DNA from 4 places in the Brevibacillus ruminantium genome. Region 2 is predicted to be linked to each of the others. Evidence: riboswitches for the same ligand, from Rfam matches in the RefSeq annotation. Region 2 holds a riboswitch; each other region holds the start of a gene.
What was found. Region 2 has a riboswitch for glycine ahead of purU (formyltetrahydrofolate deformylase). Riboswitches for the same ligand answer to the same signal wherever they lie in the genome.
Positions count from the first base shown of each region.

Region 1: another riboswitch for glycine. It lies ahead of gcvT (glycine cleavage system aminomethyltransferase GcvT); the one in region 2 lies ahead of purU (formyltetrahydrofolate deformylase).
Region 3: another riboswitch for glycine. It lies ahead of glyA (serine hydroxymethyltransferase); the one in region 2 lies ahead of purU (formyltetrahydrofolate deformylase).
Region 4: another riboswitch for glycine. It lies ahead of NDK47_RS18810 (alanine/glycine:cation symporter family protein); the one in region 2 lies ahead of purU (formyltetrahydrofolate deformylase).

Region 1 covers NZ_CP098755.1:3,230,921-3,235,724, reverse strand. Annotated here, with positions in the region: gene NDK47_RS15995 (DEAD/DEAH box helicase) at 1-1,298, opposite strand, end outside; glycine riboswitch at 1,522-1,615, shown strand; glycine riboswitch at 1,616-1,726, shown strand; gene gcvT (glycine cleavage system aminomethyltransferase GcvT) at 1,808-2,914, shown strand; gene gcvPA (aminomethyl-transferring glycine dehydrogenase subunit GcvPA) at 2,957-4,306, shown strand; gene gcvPB (aminomethyl-transferring glycine dehydrogenase subunit GcvPB) at 4,299-4,804, shown strand, end outside.
Region 2 covers NZ_CP098755.1:2,833,259-2,838,062, forward strand. Annotated here, with positions in the region: gene NDK47_RS13945 (hypothetical protein) at 1-319, opposite strand, end outside; gene purU (formyltetrahydrofolate deformylase) at 527-1,393, opposite strand; glycine riboswitch at 1,538-1,613, opposite strand; glycine riboswitch at 1,616-1,724, opposite strand; gene NDK47_RS13955 (DUF5360 family protein) at 1,838-2,245, opposite strand; gene NDK47_RS13960 (TetR/AcrR family transcriptional regulator) at 2,315-2,884, opposite strand; gene NDK47_RS13965 (hypothetical protein) at 3,115-3,504, shown strand; gene NDK47_RS13970 (O-methyltransferase) at 3,488-4,126, shown strand; gene NDK47_RS13975 (GNAT family N-acetyltransferase) at 4,170-4,685, opposite strand.
Region 3 covers NZ_CP098755.1:1,660,600-1,665,403, reverse strand. Annotated here, with positions in the region: gene NDK47_RS08000 (serine dehydratase beta chain) at 1-385, opposite strand, end outside; gene glyA (serine hydroxymethyltransferase) at 399-1,640, opposite strand; glycine riboswitch at 1,900-2,005, opposite strand; gene NDK47_RS07990 (sporulation protein) at 2,210-2,992, opposite strand; gene NDK47_RS07985 (sporulation membrane protein YtrI) at 3,082-3,561, opposite strand; gene NDK47_RS07980 (YtrH family sporulation protein) at 3,558-3,869, opposite strand; gene NDK47_RS07975 (hypothetical protein) at 3,998-4,222, opposite strand; gene NDK47_RS07970 (MFS transporter) at 4,534-4,804, shown strand, end outside.
Region 4 covers NZ_CP098755.1:3,777,415-3,782,218, forward strand. Annotated here, with positions in the region: gene NDK47_RS18795 (FAD-dependent oxidoreductase) at 1-1,201, opposite strand, end outside; gene NDK47_RS18800 (electron transfer flavoprotein subunit alpha/FixB family protein) at 1,185-2,216, opposite strand; gene NDK47_RS18805 (electron transfer flavoprotein subunit beta/FixA family protein) at 2,213-3,043, opposite strand; glycine riboswitch at 3,366-3,475, shown strand; gene NDK47_RS18810 (alanine/glycine:cation symporter family protein) at 3,645-4,804, shown strand, end outside.

The sequences.
Region 1 (4,804 bases), 400 kb from region 2:
GCTTCTGTTGCAATGAGCACCTGGGCGCGGTTCTGGAAAAGATCGGTCATCCAATCCTTTTTGCTCCGTTTGAAGCCGCCGCGAAAAGGCACGGATGTGATCCCGTGATCATGCAGATATTTTTGCAAATAGTTTTGGGTCGCCCGGTATTCCGTAAAGATGATCACCTTGTCATCGATTTCTTTAATCAACTCGATGGCTTTGGCCGCTTTGGAGTGTGCTTCGATGCGTTTGATCATCTCTACGAGCTCCAGGATTTCCGAGCGGACAGGAGAATCCTCGGCTGCCCGCTGGTGCATGTTGTACAGGGTGAGGAAGGCCGCTTCACGGCTGGAACAAACCTCGCGCTGGAGCGTAATCAGCGCCAGTGAGTTATACCCGCCTGAACCGGTGAGATACTGTTCCTTCACAAAACGAGTGACCCCTTCGTAGAGAGCAGCTTCCTCCGGAGACAGTTGGATCGGGATCGATTGGACGTGTCTTTGGGTAAAATGAACACCTCCATCGCTTCGGCGGTTGCGAATCATGACCTTGTCCAGCTCTGTCTTTAGCTGTTCATTGTTTTTGGCCTGCCGCTTTCCTTCGACATAGCTGGTCGTGAAGCTGGAGGTGTGTCCGAGGTGACCAGGCTTCAGCAGATTGATCAAGTTATACAGCTCGTCCATCTCGTTCTGAATAGGGGTGGCAGTTAACAGCAGACAGTATTTTTTACGAATTTCCTTGACGAATTGATAGTTGCGGGTTCTTTTGTTTTTGAGCTTATGAGCCTCATCGATAATCAGCATGTCGTAGTCGATGTCAAGCACGTGGCGCCTGTGCGGGTCCCGCTTTGCCGTATCTATCGAGGCGACAACGACATCATATTGACGCCACATGTACTCTTTTTTTTGAGCCATCGCGGGGATGCCAAACTTTTGGTTCAACTCTTTGGTCCACTGGATGACCAGGGAGGCAGGAACCAGTATCAGGATTTTTTTGGCCAAACCGCGAATCATGTACTCTTTCAGGATCAAGCCGGCTTCGATGGTTTTTCCAAGACCGACCTCGTCAGCCAAAATCGCGCGGCCGCGCATTTCATTTAAAACACGCTCGGCTGTCTGCAGTTGATGAGGATACGGCTGGAGGGTGGGGAGGTACTGCAAGCATTGGAGCTGGTCAAATTCACGGATCGCCAACGCTTCCTCGGCCCGCAGGGTAAGCTGGAACAGCTCCCATTTGTCCCAGGGGCCGTCCTCCTTCATTCGCTTCTGTAGCAAATCCATCCAATCCCTCTCGAAGGAAACGGGAATGTTCGTCATCGTATCGCCTCCTCATTCTTTGTGCTGAGGAATTTGTTTTAGTTACTCAGTTAAATACGAACAATATTCTTTTTAAATAAAAATTTTGTTAGTGAATTTGTAAGTTGATTGGCAATTTGCATATTTTCAAGAATCGACTCTCGTGGTAGGATAAAGAAGGAGTTCATTCCAGTAGTATGGAATGTTACTGAAAAGTTTATGTATGACCCAGTATCCATCGCGAATGAAAGTAGCAGGGAGAGACTGCCTGTATGGCAGCGCCGAAGGAGCAAGCCGGCAACGGTGAATCTCTCAGGCAAAAGTACCTCTACTGGACGCATCTCTGGAGAGAGCTCGAGCGAGAGCCACCAAAGGGGAAACTTGCACATGGAGCAACTGCGCTCCTTTCAGCAAGGCAACTCTCAGGTACCAAGGACAGAGGAGGAGGAATGGGCGCCGTCGTTCTTTGGCGTTCTTATTTCTCTTGTTTTGTCCTTTTTTGTTGCAGAAAAACTCAGGAGGTGCCAGACATGGCGACATTGAAACGCACGCCGCTATTTCCTGCCTACGAAAAGTACGGGGCGAAAACGATTGACTTTGGCGGCTGGGATTTGCCCGTGCAGTTTTCCGGTATTACGCAAGAGCACGAAGCAGTCCGGACAAGGGCAGGTTTGTTTGACGTTTCGCACATGGGCGAGGTAGCGGTAAAAGGTGAAGGAGCGTTTCTCTATCTTCAGAAGCTGACCACGAATGACCTCTCCAAGCTGGAAGTAGGTCAAGCCCAATACAGCGTCTTTTGTTATCCGGACGGGGGCACGGTAGATGATCTGCTGGTTTACAAATATGCAGATGACGATTACCTGCTCGTTATTAACGCTGGCAATACCGACAAGGATTTTGCCTGGATGCAGGAGCATCTCAGTAAAGGCGTGCAGATTGAAAACATCTCCGCGCAGACGGCGCAGCTCGCGATTCAGGGGCCAGTGGCTGAGTCCATTTTGCAAAAGCTGACGGATACAGATCTTTCGCAAATTGGCTTCTTCCGTTTCCAGCGTGATGTACTGATTGACGGTGTTCCATGCCTCGTTTCCCGTACGGGTTATACCGGCGAAGACGGCTTTGAGATCTATCTTGCCCAAGACAAGGCGATCCAGCTTTGGGATCGGCTGCTGGAGGTCGGAAAAGAAGATGGGCTGGTTCCATGCGGTCTGGGTGCACGCGATACGCTGCGTTTCGAATCCAAGCTGCCGCTTTACGGACAGGAGCTGAGCAAGGACATCTCGCCAATCGAGGCGGGTATCGGCTTTGCTGTAAAGGTGGACAAAGAAGTGTCTTTTATCGGCCAGGAAGCATTGAAGGCACAAAAGGAAAAAGGCGCGCCGCGCAAGCTGGTGGGCATCGAAATGATTGATCGCGGTATTCCGCGCAGCCATTATCCCGTGTTTATCGGGGACGAACAAATCGGCGAAGTGACGACAGGTACTCAGTCCCCTACATTGAAAAAGAACGTGGGGCTCGTGCTGATCAAATCCGAGCACGCTGCTGTCGGTACGGAGCTGGAAGTGGAAATTCGCGGCAAGCGCCTCAAAGCAGTCGTGGTGTCCACGCCATTCTATAAGCGTCCCAAGCAATCATAAATTACGGTTTCCAAGACCCCATTTATAAGGAGGACAACGTTCGTGAAATACCGTTACCTGCCTCAAACTGATCAGGACAAACGCGAGATGTTGGACACTCTCGGAATTTCCCGGGTGGAAGAGTTATTCGCAGATATTCCCGAAGAAGTCCGTTTCAAAGGCGCCTTGCAAATTCCAGAGGCCCTTTCCGAGCCGGAATTGGTGAAATATTTTTCATCCCTTGCCGGTAAAAATGCTAACTTCAGCACCCATGCCAGCTTTTTGGGGGCAGGTGTCTACCAGCACCACATCCCGAGTGTCGTCAACCATATGCTGCTTCGCGGTGAATTCTTCACAGCCTACACACCATACCAGCCCGAGATTAGCCAAGGCGAGCTGCAGGCGATTTTCGAATTCCAAACTATGGTGTGTGAGATGACTGGCATGGAGGTGGCTAACTCTTCCATGTACGACGGCGCAACTTCTCTGGCTGAGGCCGCCATGATGGCTGCCGGCCATACCGGAAAAAGAAAAGTGGTCGTCTCCCGCTCTGTTCATCCGGAAGCACGCAATGTTCTTCGCACCTATGCTTACGGACAAGGCGTCGAGGTAGTGGAAGCCGACCTGAAAGACAGCGTAACGGATACAGCGGCGTTGGAAGCTCTTGTCGACGAGCAGACAGCGGCTGTCATCGTGCAATATCCCAACTTCCTGGGACAAATAGAAGATTTGACTGCGATTGAGCCGATTGTACACGGGAAGGGGGCACTTTTGGTCGTCTCCTCCAACCCGCTCTCTCTCGGTGTTCTCGAAGCACCGGGTAAAATGGGCGCTGACATTGTCGTAGGAGACATGCAGCCGTTCGGGATCTTCGCATCCTTTGGCGGACCGCACTGTGGATACTTTGCGACTACGTCAAAACTGATGCGCAAAATGCCGGGCCGGATCGTCGGACAGACCAAGGATGAGGACGGAAAACGTGGCTTCGTGTTGACGCTTCAAGCGCGGGAACAGCACATTCGCCGTGAAAAGGCGACATCCAACATTTGCTCCAACCAGGCTTTGCTGGCTCTGGCCGCTTCCATCGCGATGTCATCCTATGGAAAGCAGGGCGTTCAGGAAATCGCCATGCTCAACCTGCAGAAAGCGCATTATGCCAAGCAGGTGTTGGCAGCAAAAGGCTTTGAAATCGTGGGCAGCGCACCATCCTTTAACGAGTTTATCGTCAAGCTGAACAAACCGGTGGCGGAAGTGAACCAAGCGCTGCTCGGCAAAGGCATCATCGGCGGCTACGACCTCGGTCTGGACTACCCGGAGCTGTCGAATCACATGCTCGTGGCAGTAACCGAGCTGAGAACAAAAGAAGAAATCGAAACACTGGCGCAGGAACTGGAGGCGATCAACCGTGCATAACGACAAGGAAAAAGCACTGATCTTTGAATTGAGCAAGCCCGGTCGCGTAGGCTACAATCTCCCGGCGCTTGATGTGCCTGAGGTAGAAGTTACGGAGCTGCTGCCAAAGCATCTGATTCGTGAGACGCCAGCAGAGCTGCCGGAGGTGTCCGAACTGCAGCTGGTTCGTCATTACACCGAGCTGTCCCGCCGAAATCACGGGATCGACAACGGTTTCTATCCGCTCGGTTCCTGCACGATGAAATACAATCCAAAAATCAACGAAGATGTAGCCCGTTATGCAGGCTTTGCCCAAACCCACCCGTATCAGGCGGAGGAATCTGTTCAAGGTGCGCTGGAGCTGTTGTACAACCTGCAGAATGAATTGGCCGAAATTACGGGAATGGACGCTGTTACGCTGCAGCCTGCTGCCGGTGCTGCGGGTGAGTGGACAGGTCTTCTGATGATCCGTGCCTATCATGAAAGCCGCGGTGATCATGCGCGTACTAAAGTAATCGT
Region 2 (4,804 bases):
TAAAAAACTGCAGGCTATGGAGAAAAAGATAGGACTTACGATAGTGCTTGAGTATGAAGACGGCCTGAATTTGAACGATGTCTGTATCCGTGTATTCGTGCTCACCAGTCCCAAAGATGAAGCCAAAGGCCCCAATCACCTCATATTCGTCGTTAAAACAGAGGAAGCACCCCTTCCCCATCAACACCGGACTGGCGAGATAGCTAAAGGTTTCGGGAAAGGCATATGGCAAATGCAACTCATGATAATGCTCGAGCAGGAATTCCAGGTATTTCTGTTGGTACATTTCGGATGAGCATAGGGCAAAATAGTAGCTCATAACATTGGAGATCCCCCTTCTGCCTGGTACTCTGGTAGCGAATTTCTCCTCTGCAACGATGGTTTTTCGTGTTGCAAAATTCTCATTCAATATTGTAGTTCAAATAGACTAGAAAAAAAATCCTACCAAGGTTGAGAAGGGGGTGGAGATTTTTAAACGTTTGTTTACATCGAGGGGCAATTTTGATGGGGCTTTGAAGGTGAAAGCTTACGCAAATACAATGGTTTTATTTCCGTATACGAGCACATGATCCTTAAGATGCCAAGCGACGGCTTGCGCAAGCACACTTCTCTCCACTTGTCGTCCGGCGATTTTCAAGGCTGCTTCGTTATAACGATGATTGACTCTCACCACATCTTGTTCAATGATTGGACCCTCATCGAGATCGTTGGTTACGTAATGGGCTGTAGCGCCGATCAGCTTCACACCACGTTCAAACGCTTTTCGATAGGGGTTGGCGCCGATGAACGCAGGCAAAAAAGAGTGATGGATATTGATAATCTGATCCGGATAGTGAGAGATAAACGCAGGGGATAGAATCTGCATGTACCTGGCCAAGACGATCAAATCAACCTTGTCTTTCAACAGCTCCAAGGTCTTTGCTTCTGCTTCCTCCTTCGTCTCTGCCGATACAGGAATGTGGTAATACGGGATTCCGTACGATTCTACTGCTTCACGCAAGTCATTGTGATTGCTGATCACCATGGGGATCTCTGCGTGAATTTCCCCAGATTTCCAACGCCATAGAAGCTCGAGAAGGCAGTGATCCATTTTGGATACAAAAATAGCCATGCGTTTGGTCTGCCTCTCATGGCTGAGACGCCACTCCATACCGTATTCACCAGCCATGGCGGCCAGATTCCCCTTCAGCTTTGCGAAGTGCCTGTCATCTTCCAGGTCAAATTCGATGCGCATAAACAGGACACCATCCTGCGGGTCCGTGGTATGCTGGTCAAATTGAACGATATTCGCTCCGTGTTTGACGAGAAAATTGGAGACATCGGAAATGATGCCTGGTCTCTCCGGGCAAGACAGTAGTAAAACGGCACGAATCGTTGCTTTGCTGCTTCTCATTGTTTTATCCCCCATTCTGATCTTTCGCAAAACGTCCCGGCATTACGGTTCCAGCTAGCTTGCAGTGGGCTCTCCAACCATGATCCCGCCTTGGCTGCACCAAAAAAGGACAGCAGAAAGATAAAGTACATGTACTCTACCTTTCCCCTGTCCTTTTTACCTGAGAGTTTACTCCCGATGGGAGCCTTCCCCTTTGGTGGCTGCTCGCTCTCTCCAGAGGTGCGTCCTATTGCAGTACGTTTACCTGAGAGATTGATCCCAAGGTTTTTTGGGACTTGCTCCTTCGGTGCTAAACAGTTGTTTCTCGTTTAGGCTCTCCCACAATAATGGTCCGCCTATGTGAAGTTTTCAAAATACTTGCAATCAGTTAATCATACCCTTTTCAAAGAGTCAACTGCGAATCAGAAAGCTTCCGGATGATCCAACTATTCAAATCAAGCAAGCTCACACTTCGCGGACCTCTGTCACTGAGGCAGCACGCCAAAATCGAGGCAGAAAAAACAAGGGATACAGCATCAGGAACAAATTGGGCAACCACCAGGTCAAATCAAATTCAAGCCGAATTCCCCAGTAGGAGATAGCCATCAAGCCTGAACAAAAGGTCAAGCATAGCGAAAGGAATGCGGCTGGCTTCCATTTTGGAGATTGGATGCGATGTAGATAAATAGCCGTCAATCCGGAAAGGGAGATCACCATATCCAACGGAAAAAAAGACCAGTTCCAGGCGACCAGGATGGGGTTCGTATAATCGGAATAGGCGTATTCTACAGGGATAAGCCCCAATGCCGTCGATCCGAAATACAAGAAAAAGGAGATGTCGATCACCAGGAAAAACCACTTGAGGATATGCATTGATGGCTCTGGGCTCTGCGCGTCTATTCTTTTCGGGTTCAAGTGTATTCTCCTCCCCTAGGGTTCTTTCTATTTTTTTGTACAATCGGAAACGGCCATGCCATTCAGCAGGACCTCCACCATTGTATCCAAGGCACTGGTCAGCGATTCCGGCGAATGGATCAAAAAATCAGGGTCATAAATCGCCGCAGACGCACCGCGCAGCATCTGAATCACACTGGTGACAGGGAGCGGGCGCAACTCTCCATTGGCGATACCTTGTTCTAAGATAACGGTGACCGTCTTCCACTCTTCTTGCATCTGCTTGTCGATTTTCTTCCATTCGTCGGGGACGTAGCGTTTCATCTCAGAAAGCAAGCGGGCATCTCCGAAGTGAAGGCCACTCGGGACGATACAGAGAACTGCTTTCAGCTTTTCAAGGGTGGTCAAAGTCTGATCTTCATAGATTTTCCGTTCGGTTTCCTGTACTTCGGCGATGGCTTCATCCACGATGACGCTGATCATCTCTTCTTTGGAAGCAAAATGCTCATAGATGGTTCGCTTACTGGTTCCCAGATGAGAAGCAAGGTCGCTCATGGTAAACTTGACCCCTTTTTCGACGATTAATTCGAGCACGGCTTGCTGGATGCGTTGCTTCAAGCAGGAGACTCTCCTTTCGTTCATTTTTTGAAAACGGTGGTACTGTAATATTATTTTGGGTACCAACAACGTAAACAGTATAGTTCCTAAAGACAAATTATGTCAAGGAGTCCCCGTTCAGAAAAAACAGACTTGCTATTGATTAACATTGATTGACATCATGTATACGTTTGTATACAATCAGCATCACGTACACTCGTATACAAATGTATACAAATGGAGGCGTGATCATGAGAGGTGGAAAATATAGGGGCGATCTGAAAGAAGGACATCATCGTGGTGTGCACGACGAAGATAAGGGTCTTTCACCACGGCGTGGACCCAAAACCTTTCGCCGAGGAAGAGCGATTGCCTTTTTAGAGAATATGAACCTAAAGCGTTCAACGATTAAGCAACAGTTAGAGGAACCCGAGTTTCAATCGATCCATCAAATATTAGTCGGAGAATTAAAAGCGATTGATATGGTGATCAACGAGTTTATTCAATTATTTGAAATACATGAAAATGAAGCCGCCGAAATACCCTATCAGAAAAAAGAGAAAACGGATGCATCCGCATCGAATCGTGAGACACAACATATTCGTGAGAAAGGAATGGATTCTGATGAAACAAATCAATAGCTATATTGACAACGTGTTTCAATGCCAAGATGCCCTTTTGGAGGAAGTCATTTTGTCCATCAAAGAAAACGAAATGCCCTCCATATCGGTATCCCCCTCCTCTGGAAAACTGCTCACCATGCTGATATCCATTACAGGAGCAAAAAATGTTTTGGAAATCGGGGCTCTCGGGGGCTATAGCGGGATTTGCCTTGCCAGAGGTTTCGGGACCGAAGGAAAATTAACTTCTCTGGAGTTAGATGAGAAATACGCGCAGCTCGCCTACAGCAATCTATCGAAAGCGGGCTTTGGCGATCAAGTAACGTATCTCACCGGGGAAGCTTTGCAAAGCCTGGAAAAGCTGGAGAAGGATCAGAGACGGTTTGATTTTTTCTTTATCGATGCTGACAAGGAAAACTATGAAAATTACCTGAACTATTGTATCAGATTGGCGGAGCCAGGAGCTGTAATCGTCACCGATAACGTACTTGCCGGCGGAAGTGTAGCGGATGAGAGTATTCAACCGAAACGTTATACCGAAATCATGAGGAAATTTAATAAAACGGTAGCCAATCACCCTGAGTTAGAGTCCCTGCTCATTCCCATCGGCGATGGCCTGACCCTTTCCAAAGTAAAGAAATGATCGCTGAAAACACAACATGGCCTAAAAAGCGTTTTACTACTTATCAAACGCTTTTTAGGTTTACCTCCATAAATCTGGTCCCTTCGACCGGATTAAATACATAAGGCTCAATCTCATAAAACCCAAATGATCGATAGAGATCTTGTGCTTTTGTCATCGTTGGCAGTGTATCGAGTCTCATATAATTGTAATCCATCTGCGAGGCTTTCTGCATGATCATCTGAATCAAGCTTTTCCCAATGTGAAAACCGCGATACCCATCACGAACAAACAATCTCTTCATTTCGCAGATCCCCTCCTCTATCTTGCGAAGGGCGATGCATCCTGCTGCTTGTCCATCAACAAAGGCCAAGAGCAGAGCGCCATCCGGTGACCCATACTTACCTGGCAACGCTTGAAATTCTGTGTCAAAATCCTGAAAAGAAAGATCGATTTCCAGCGATTGTGCATACTCCAAAAAAAGCTCTTTTACGACTTCGATCTCTCGTGCTTCTTGTCCCGTGATATATGTAAACTCCACGACATATTCCTTTTCATTACCGATTGTTTTCCTATTCATAGAAGTAGACTTCCTTTCTGTCGTTTTGTAATAATTGCGTAAATTATTCCCCCTTTCTATTTTTCGTCTATTAAGTTGTAAGATAGCACAAGAAGAATAAACAAGGAAGGCTCACACCT
Region 3 (4,804 bases), 1.2 Mb from region 2:
CTCCGAGCGAGACACCGCAGACGCGAAATATATCCGTCCCCGTCTCCGCTATTACTTGTAGAGTATTGGGATGATCGTACAACGGGCACTGTTCTTCCAATGAAAAAGAAATCGACACATTTTGGGATTCTGCCAGCCCAAGCGCTTCACGTATCCGCAAATCATCCGTGTCCAGACCGATCAGTCCGCCTACAATCGCTTTGTCGGTCCCATGTCCTTTATAGGTCTGGGCAAAAGAATCATACAAAATGATCTCGGCTCGCTCAGGAGAGGCTCCCAGCAGCTCGTAGACAAACTTTCCGATCGATACCACTCCTGCTGTATGTGAGCTGGACGGTCCAACCATAATCGGCCCGATGATGTCAAAGCAACTGTTGTAGATCATATGGGGGCCTCCGTCAGCGAACCTGCTGCACTCTTTGATAGAGCGGGTAGGCGGAGCAGAGCTGGCTGATCACCGACCGCACGGAAGGATCACCTTTTCCTTTCAGTACAGCGGCAATCGAGCGGCCAATCGTCTTCATCTCGTCTTCCTTCATGCCCCGGGTCGTTGCAGCAGCTGTGCCAATGCGAATGCCACTGGTGACAAATGGACTTTCCGGATCAAACGGGATGGTGTTTTTGTTTGCCGTGATCCCCGCCTCTTCCAAGAGATGCTCCGCTTCCTTGCCCGTCAGGCCAAACACACGGGTATCCAAAAGGATCAGATGATTGTCCGTGCCACCTGACACCAGTCTTGCTCCTTCCTCCAGGAGCGTGTCAGCCAGCGCTTTTGCATTTTTGACCACCTGCTCTGCATACTGGCGGAAGTCAGGCTCCAATGCTTCTCGGAAGGCGACAGCCTTGGCCGCAATGATGTGCATCAGAGGCCCGCCCTGAATCCCGGGGAAGATCGCTTTGTTTACCCCCTTGGCGATCTCTTCGTCGTTGGTCAGGATAATGCCGCCGCGCGGACCGCGCAAGGTTTTGTGCGTCGTACTCGTCACGACATGTGCATGCGGTACCGGGGAGGGATGGACATCGGCTGCTACCAATCCGGCAATATGGGCCATATCCACCATCAGCTTGGCTCCAATCTGATCCGCGATTTCCCGGAAACGCGCAAAGTCAATGGTCCGGGCATACGCGCTGCCGCCAGCAATGATCACCTTTGGCCGCTCGCGCCGTGCAACCGCTTCCACTTCATCGTAATCGATCAAATGATCTTCTTCGCGGACACCGTAGGCAACGACGTTAAACCATTTTCCCGAGAGACTGACTGGACTGCCGTGAGTCAAATGGCCACCGTGGGAAAGGTTCATGCCCATAAAGGTATCTCCCGGCTGCAGGAGCGAGAAAAATACGGCCGTATTCGCCTGTGCGCCTGAATGCGGCTGAACGTTGGCATAGGCGGCACCGAACAGCTTCGTCACCCGGTCGATGGCCAAGCGCTCTACGACATCTACATGTTCACACCCTCCGTAGTACCGCTTACCGGGGTAACCCTCCGCATACTTGTTGGTCAAGACCGATCCCATGGCGTCCAGTACGTCCTGACTGACAAAGTTTTCGGAAGCGATCAGCTCCAGCGTCCCCAACTGACGTTGATGTTCGGCCTCGATAGCTTCGAAGATGTCCCGATCGTGCTCTCGCAAACTCATCCGATAATCCTCCCTTGGCTCCATCTTTCCCGAGTCAAAACAGTCATGACCGTGTCCCCTCTCTTCGAGTGACAAAAGTGATGACTGCGAGGGATCACATCCCTTTTCATGAAAAACATCTGGACGGTTTTCACAAAAAAAAGAACAGGGGAAAGATAGATTGTGATTAATCTACCTTTCCTCTGTCCTTTTTACCTGAGAGTTTAACTCCTGTGAGGGAGTCTTCCCCTTGGGTGGCTGTCCGCTCTCTCCAGAGGTGCGTCCGATTGTGGTACTTTTTACCTGAGAGATTCTTTCCCAAGGATTTTTGGGACTTGCTCCTTCGGTGCCGGCTCATGCGTCACGGTCTCTCCCACAAACGTCATCCGCTGTATGCAATTACTTCGAATCATACGTCAATGTCTTCAGCATTGTCAACAATATTTCGAATAGAACACCAATTATACGTTATTCTAAAAAATTTTGACTCCAATGAAAAAATGGGGCTGGGAGTTTTTACACCGTTTCTACATGCGACCAAAACGATGGGAAAGCCCCCCTGTTGGCGAGGAGCTGGAGGGGGTTTCCAACTAGCGAATGCGCTGGCGGATCAGCTCTTCCATCTGTGCGGCACACTCTTCAACAGAGCAATTCCGCTCTGCTTCTGACAAGCAAAGTCGGGCATAGCGCTCGTCCAGATTCAGCGCTTCGTACAGCCCGAGTCCGCCAAAGTAACCGCGGGCTCGCTTATCCAGCTCCAGCAAGACCTCCAATTCATGCTCTTTCAGGTAAAAAACCAGTTCCAGCTCTTCCACGCGATTCCTGTATTCGTCTGTCGGCCGAAACTGAAACGTCTGAACGAATGGATGGGAGCGGCCAAGTAGACGATTGTATTCACAGTCCACTTTGCACAATTGAAAACCGAGCAATTGCAGAGCTTGGAGCACCTTCTCCATCAAGGGGTGCGGCCGAACCTCGATAAAGTCCGAATCACCGGGATCGACGGCGTTCCTGATATCCAGACCCGTCCGCAAATAAACGGGCTGCCGCCCCATCGTAAGCGGAGTCTCATATGGCAGTTGGAAGGTAAACGGGATCACCTTTTCTTCCCGGGGACAAAGGCCAAACTTTTCTGCGAGCTGGTGCTTGGCTAAAATATATTCTTCTTTTATTGTTTTGTCATTCGTTTCGCGCTCATAGTGCGTCACGACGTACATATAGATGTCATCGATCGTCTGCGAAACGTCACCGCCTTTGATATACACTTCTCCGCTGACAATCTCTCCCGGCAACAATGTGTCCTTCTGCAAACGGGCATCTACCTGCGCAGCTCCTATTCCGACACTTGCCATCAATTTTTTAAACAGCGACATGACGACTCTCCTCACTCCGCATACCCTGCGCCAATAAGCTGGCGCAATGATTTTCGTATCTGTTATACGGAGCGCTCCTCGAAAAAGTTTCACGGTTCCTCCCGCTTTACTTCTGCGGTCACAAACAGATGGAGAATCCGGCTGATCGCTACCGTCTTCACCCGCACCTCCACCATCGTCCCTTCGATAATGTACTCGCGTCTGCGCAGCATCTCATGCAGCATCTCCTGAACCTCCGCTACCTGCTCCACTTTTTTTCCTTTCAGGGAAGCCAGGTCTTTTTCCAGCTGTCGGGCGACCTGCAGCTCGATCGTCTCATGCAGCTTGGTATCTAGTACCGTGACCCGGATCTCTTCGATCAGAACCTCTTGTTTTCTTCTTGCCACTTTTTCCGATTGCTTCAGCCGTTGATTTTCATCCATCAGCTTTTCATTCAATACTTCCAGACTTCGCTTGACCAGCATCATTTGCTCCATTTCCCGGCCGTACATGAACAAAATCGTCGAGCCGCCCAGAATCCCGCCTATTACCAGCAAAGCAATGTAGCGCTTCCACAGCTTGATGCTCATGAACGCACCTGTACCAGCCAATGAATGGAGATCGTCCCCATATGCGCACCCAAAAAGGCAACGACGATCATGACCAGTTGTTTAAAGACAGGTGAAAAATTGCCTGCGAGAATTTTTTCTATCTGTAAAAAAGAATCAAACGTTCCGCCGAGGGCGCCTACCAGGCCCCAAATTTTTAATTGGTCCGCCAATTGGGCGATCGACCACAACGGCGGTTTTTCATTCAGGAAAACGCCCAGTCCCCCGGACAGCGCTCCACCGACAACGATCCCGTACGCAACAAAAAAGGTTAATATGACCTGTCCCATCTCTATCCCTCCGGCTCATTCCACGTATGTTAATCCCTACGCAGAGAAGTGGACAAATATGAGAACAAGAAAAGATCCGGCTTCACGTAGAAAACGGCAAGCCCTTTTGGACCAGCCGCTTTCTAAAATCACTTTCCTTTTTTTCCGGTTCGGCGAAGCCTCCTTTGGATCCGCGACGAGTCCATCACCATCAGGTCCATAAACAAATTGACCATATGGGGATCGCTCAGCATCTGACGGAACACTTCCGGATTTTCACGAAACCATTGTTCATTTGCCATAACCCAGGACCGAAAACCCTCATTGCTCTTGTAATAGCGGTTTAGCCGGCGAATCGGACGGTATGCGCTCACCTTTAATCGATCCCTTCGTCGAAGAAAATGGAGAGGAGAAAGATGATCACCAGGATCCAAATCACTACTTCAAATCCTTCGTGATTTGCAAAAAAACCCCTCATGTTTGTCCCTCCTTGTCGCTTGACGCAACCTTGCACCATGTATGCCCACAACTTTTTTACAGTAATAGGTATATGACAGGGATCAACGGTTGGATTGGACGATTGCCTCCTCCCTGCGAAATTGTGCATCCGCCCAGATCGTGTGCATAGTTTCCCTGCGGCAACAAGCATACTAGGGAGAGATTGCCCAAAGAGAGGAGGCAGCACATGACCGTTGCAACAGAGCAGCTTTGGCGGAACAAGACTTACTCCCTGTTGCTTGTCCTGGTATTTTTCATGCACCTGGCCTCCTATCTGATCATTCCTGTCTTTCCGGTTTTTCTCAAAAAAGCCCGTGCCCTCTCCCTTGGACAGGTAGGGCTTGTACTGGGGATTGGAAGTCTGACCTATCAGGCGGGCAGTCTGTTGGGGGGACCGCTGTCAGACCGTCTCGGCCGCCGCTTTATCATGATCACAGGTGCCTTGCTTCAAGCTGGAG
Region 4 (4,804 bases), 940 kb from region 2:
CCCACTTGGAGCTGCCATCTACTGTAAACATCTGGCTGGCTGCCCGGTTCATCAGGGGAATGTACTTTTCAAAATAATGCGGGTATTTTTCAAAATGATGCGTGGCATCCTTGTATTTTTTCAAATCCTGGCCGACAAAACCGTCCAACAGCTTTTTCCGGTAGGTATCCAGCTTGGCTGCCGAGAAATCCTCCGCTTCCCTCGCTTCCAGAATCGCTTCTGCAGCCAGCACTCCTGAGGCCATCGCCATATTGGAGCCTTCTCGGTGGATGGCGTTGACCAGCTGGGCGGCGTCTCCTACGACGATCACGCCGTCCCCGACCACTTTTGGCATAGAGCGGTACCCGCCCTCAGGAATCAGATGGGCCAGGTATTCCTGCTGCTCGGTTCCCTGAATATAGGGACGGATAATCGGATGATTTTTCACGTAATCGAGCAGTTGATGCGGCCTGATCTTGTTCTTGATCAGTCCGGACAGCATGGCCCCTACCCCGATATTCAAGCTGTCCTTGTTGGTGTAGAGCCATGCCGTACCGAGAATCCCTTTGGTTGCATCGCCGAAAATTTCAAAGGTGCAGCCCTGATCCCCCTCGAGACTGAACCGATCCTCGATAATCTTCCGGTCCAGCTTCAGAACTTCCATCACGGCCAGTGCGACTTCATCGGGGCGAAACTCTTTGTGAAAGCCCAGAGATTTTGCCAAAAGAGAGTTTACCCCATCTGCGAGAACCACCACGTCGGCGAATAGATCGCCATCGGGACGATCCGTGCGGACTCCGACCACCTTCCCGTTTTCTACCAAACATTCCGTAACGACCGTTTCGTTGATGAGGAGGGCTCCCTGCTGAACCGCTTTGTCGGCAAACCACTGGTCGAACTTGGCCCGCAGCACGGTGAAATTGTTATAGGGTTCTTCTCCCCATTCCAGGCCCTTGTAGCTCATCGTGACAGCCGATTGCCCATCCAGCATCATAAATCGCTGCTCGACAATGGGGCGCTCTACAGGGGCCTCTTTGTAAAAGCCGGGGATAATGTCCTCCATCATTTTGCGATAGAGCACCCCGCCCATGACATTCTTGGAGCCGGGATACTCGCCCCGCTCCAGCAACAGGACATTTACACCTGCTTTTGCCAGCGTGTACGCGCAAGACGTGCCGGCGGGTCCGGCGCCGACGACGATCACATCAAACTTTTCCGCCATACTGTACCTCCTTGCCCGCTGCCGTCTGAAATGCCTCGATCAGCATCGGGACGATTTCAAAAGCATCTCCGACAATCCCATAGTGGCAGGATTGGAAAATAGGTGCCTGCGGGTCTTTGTTGATCGCAATGATCAGGCCGGAGTTTTGCATGCCGACGAGATGCTGGATGGCACCTGAAATGCCAATCGCGAAATACAATTTTGGCGTGACAGTTACCCCAGTCTGTCCTACCTGGTGCGCATGATCAATCCACCCGGCTTCCACGGCATCGCGACTGGCACCGACTGTGGCGCCGATCACTTCGGCAAAGCGGTGCAGAAGCTGGAAGCCCTCTTTGCTGCCGAGACCTTTGCCGCCGGCGACGATGATATCTGCTTCGTCCAGCCGCACTTTGGTTTGGGCTTCCCTGACGATTTTCAGCACCTTGGTCCGAATGTCTATCTCCTGCAAAGGCAGGGTTTCTTTTATGATCTCACCTGATCGGGATGGGACCGGGGGAAGCGCTTTCATCACTTTTGGTCGGACCGTTGCCATCTGCGGCCGATGCTTTTTGCAGAGAATCGTCGCCATGATGTTCCCCCCGAATGCCGGGCGGCTGGCTTCCAAAAGTCCTGTCTCCTGATCAACGTCAAGCATCGTGGTGTCTGCGGTCAATCCCGTTTCCAGATCCGTTGCCACCGCACTGGCCAGATCCTTTCCTGTCGAGGTTGCCCCGTACAGGATGATTTCCGGCTTGTGCTTTTCTACACAATGAATGACAGCTCTCATGTAGGATTCCGTACGGTAATCGCAAAAGATCGGATCGTCGTAGAGATAGACCTGATCCGCTCCAAAGTGAAACGCTGTCTCACACAAGCCGCTGACCTGCTCGCCAATGAGAATGCCTGCCAGCGGCACTCCCCGTTTATCCGCAAGCTTACGGCCAGCGCCCAAAAGCTCAAGGGAGACAGGCACAATTTGTCCATCCCGGTGCTCCAAAAAAACCCATACTCCTTTGTACGCATCCAAACTCATGTCCGTGCCTCCTTCCCTGCAAAAAGCTCCTGTCTCTGCAGCAAGATGTCCATCAGACGGCTGACCTGTTCCCCAGCCGAACCCTGCAGAAGCTCGCCGCCCTTTGGTTTTTCCGGAGGCCACACCTTGGCGACAATCGTCGGCGAGCCCTTGAGACCGAGCAACGTGCGGTCGACGTCCTCCAAATCGGCGACAGACCAGATGACAGGCTGATAGCGGGCCGCGCGAATCATATTGGGCAGAGGGGAGTAAGGCACTTCGTTGATTTCCTTTTCCACCGAAAACAGGCACGGCAAGCTGGACTGAATCACTTCGTAACCGTCTTCCAATTTGCGGTGAACGACGGCATAGCCCTGCTCTTTGTTCACCTCGACCACTTTCTTTACACTGGTCAACGGAGGAATATCCAGACGTCTGGCGATACCCGGCCCGACCTGACCCGTGTCCCCGTCAATCGTCATCTTTCCGCAAATCACCAGATCAATCGGATTGTCTTTCCCGATTTTCTCCAGTGCTTTCGTCAGGGCGTAGCTGGTGGCGAGCGTATCGGCTCCAGCAAACGCGCGATCCGTGATCATATACCCTTCGTCCGCTCCGATTTCGATGCATTTGCGGATCGCTTTGACTGCAGGCGGCGGCCCCATCGTCAGGACGGATACCGTTCCTCCATACCTTTTCTTGATACGGACCGCTTCCTCCACCGCATGGGCATCATAGGGGTTCAAAATCGCGGGAGCACTAGAGCGATCCATTGTATTTGTTCTCGGGTTCATCTTGATGATTTTCGTGTCCGGCACCTGTTTGATACAGGCGACGATGTGCAGCATGTAATCTCCCTCCTTACAGCCCGACGCGGTATCGTTCAGACTGGGCTCACACAGGTTGTCTCCTTTTGGCACGACACTTGCGGGCAACATGTTCATCATTGATATAACGTATTGCGTCCGATTGTCGAATAGACCATAAAGAGCAGCACGTTTTCCGCGGGAGATATTTCAGCATTGACAAGTTGAGGATCGTCCCTATAATTGATTTATAAATTAGATAACGTTCGGATGAACCATTCAGGAGAAGACAGTTGTCTACCGACGGGGCAAGGGGCGAAAATCCCGAAACTCTCAGGTCTTGGAAACAAGTAAAACTGCATGGGGACGAGCCTCTGGAGAGACTCCCTCTTTTATCCAAAAGAGGAACGGGCACCGAAGGAGCAAATTCGCGGCGGCGAATAATCTCTCAGGTAAAAGGACAGAGTGGACGAATTTTCACATGCAGAGACTGCAGTTTATTTGTTGATCAACAAATTCAAATCATCAGTCTTTGTTTGCTCAATGTCCCATATGCTTCATTTCCCATGACGATCTCCAGAGAACATTTCATCCTCGATGAAGTGTTTTTCTTTTTTACAGAACGACGAGGGGGAACGAGAGAATGGACTGGCTGATGAAACTGTTGGACACGGTTAATGATGTTGTCTGGGGACTTCCTACCCTGATTCTGCTTGTCGGTACGGGCGTGATGCTGACCATCCGCCTGCGCGGACTGCAGTTTCGCAAGCTGTGGTATGCGCTGCGTCTCGCTTTTGGCAAAAAGCAGGAGCATTCGGCAGCGGGTGACATCAACCATTTTCAAGCACTGATGACTGCGCTGGCGGCGACGATCGGAATGGGGAATATTGCGGGGGTGGCAACGGCCGTCGCCGTCGGGGGACCAGGTGCTCTCTTCTGGATGTGGATTACAGCCCTCTTCGGTATGGCAACCAAGTACGCAGAAGCGATTTTGGCCGTTAAATACCGTATCCGCCAGGAGGATGGCAGCTTTTCCGGGGGACCCATGTACTATCTGGAGCTGGGGCTGAAACAAAAATGGCTCGCTGTCCTGTTTGCCCTGTTTGGCACGATGGCCTCGTTTGGAATCGGCAACATGGTGCAATCCCACTCTGTAGCGGAAGCCGTGCAACTGAACTTTTCCATCCCTCCGTGGGTAACAGGCATCATTTTGGCTGCATTTACGGCCTTTGTCATTTTGGGCGGCGTGAAAAAGATTGGACAGGTGACAGGGGTGATGGTGCCGTTCATGGCTCTCTTTTACATCGTGGCCGGGCTGATTATTGTTGCGGTGCATATCGATCAGGTACCGCAGGCCCTGGCTCAGATCATTACAGGCGCGTTCAACGGAACCTCCGCAGCAGGCGGATTCCTCGGGGCGACCGTAGCCATGGCGATTCAAAAAGGGGTCGCTCGCGGTGTCTTCTCCAATGAAGCTGGTCTGGGCAGCGCCCCGATTGCCGCGGCTGCAGCCAAAACGGATGAGCCTGCCAAACAGGCGCTTGTTTCCATGACAGGGACCTTTATTGATACCATTATCGTCTGTACGATCACCGGACTTTCGCTTGTTACCACGGGAGCTTGGTCGACGGGGATGTCCGGTGTGGAAGCGACTACCTACGCATTTCAGAACGTCTTCGGGCATGCCGGCAGCTATGTGCTTGCTGTCGCGATCATCCTCTTTGCCTACTCTACCATTTTGGGCTGGGCCTACTACGGCGAAAAATGCTTTGCCTACCTGTTCGGAACTGGCTCCGCCCGGTA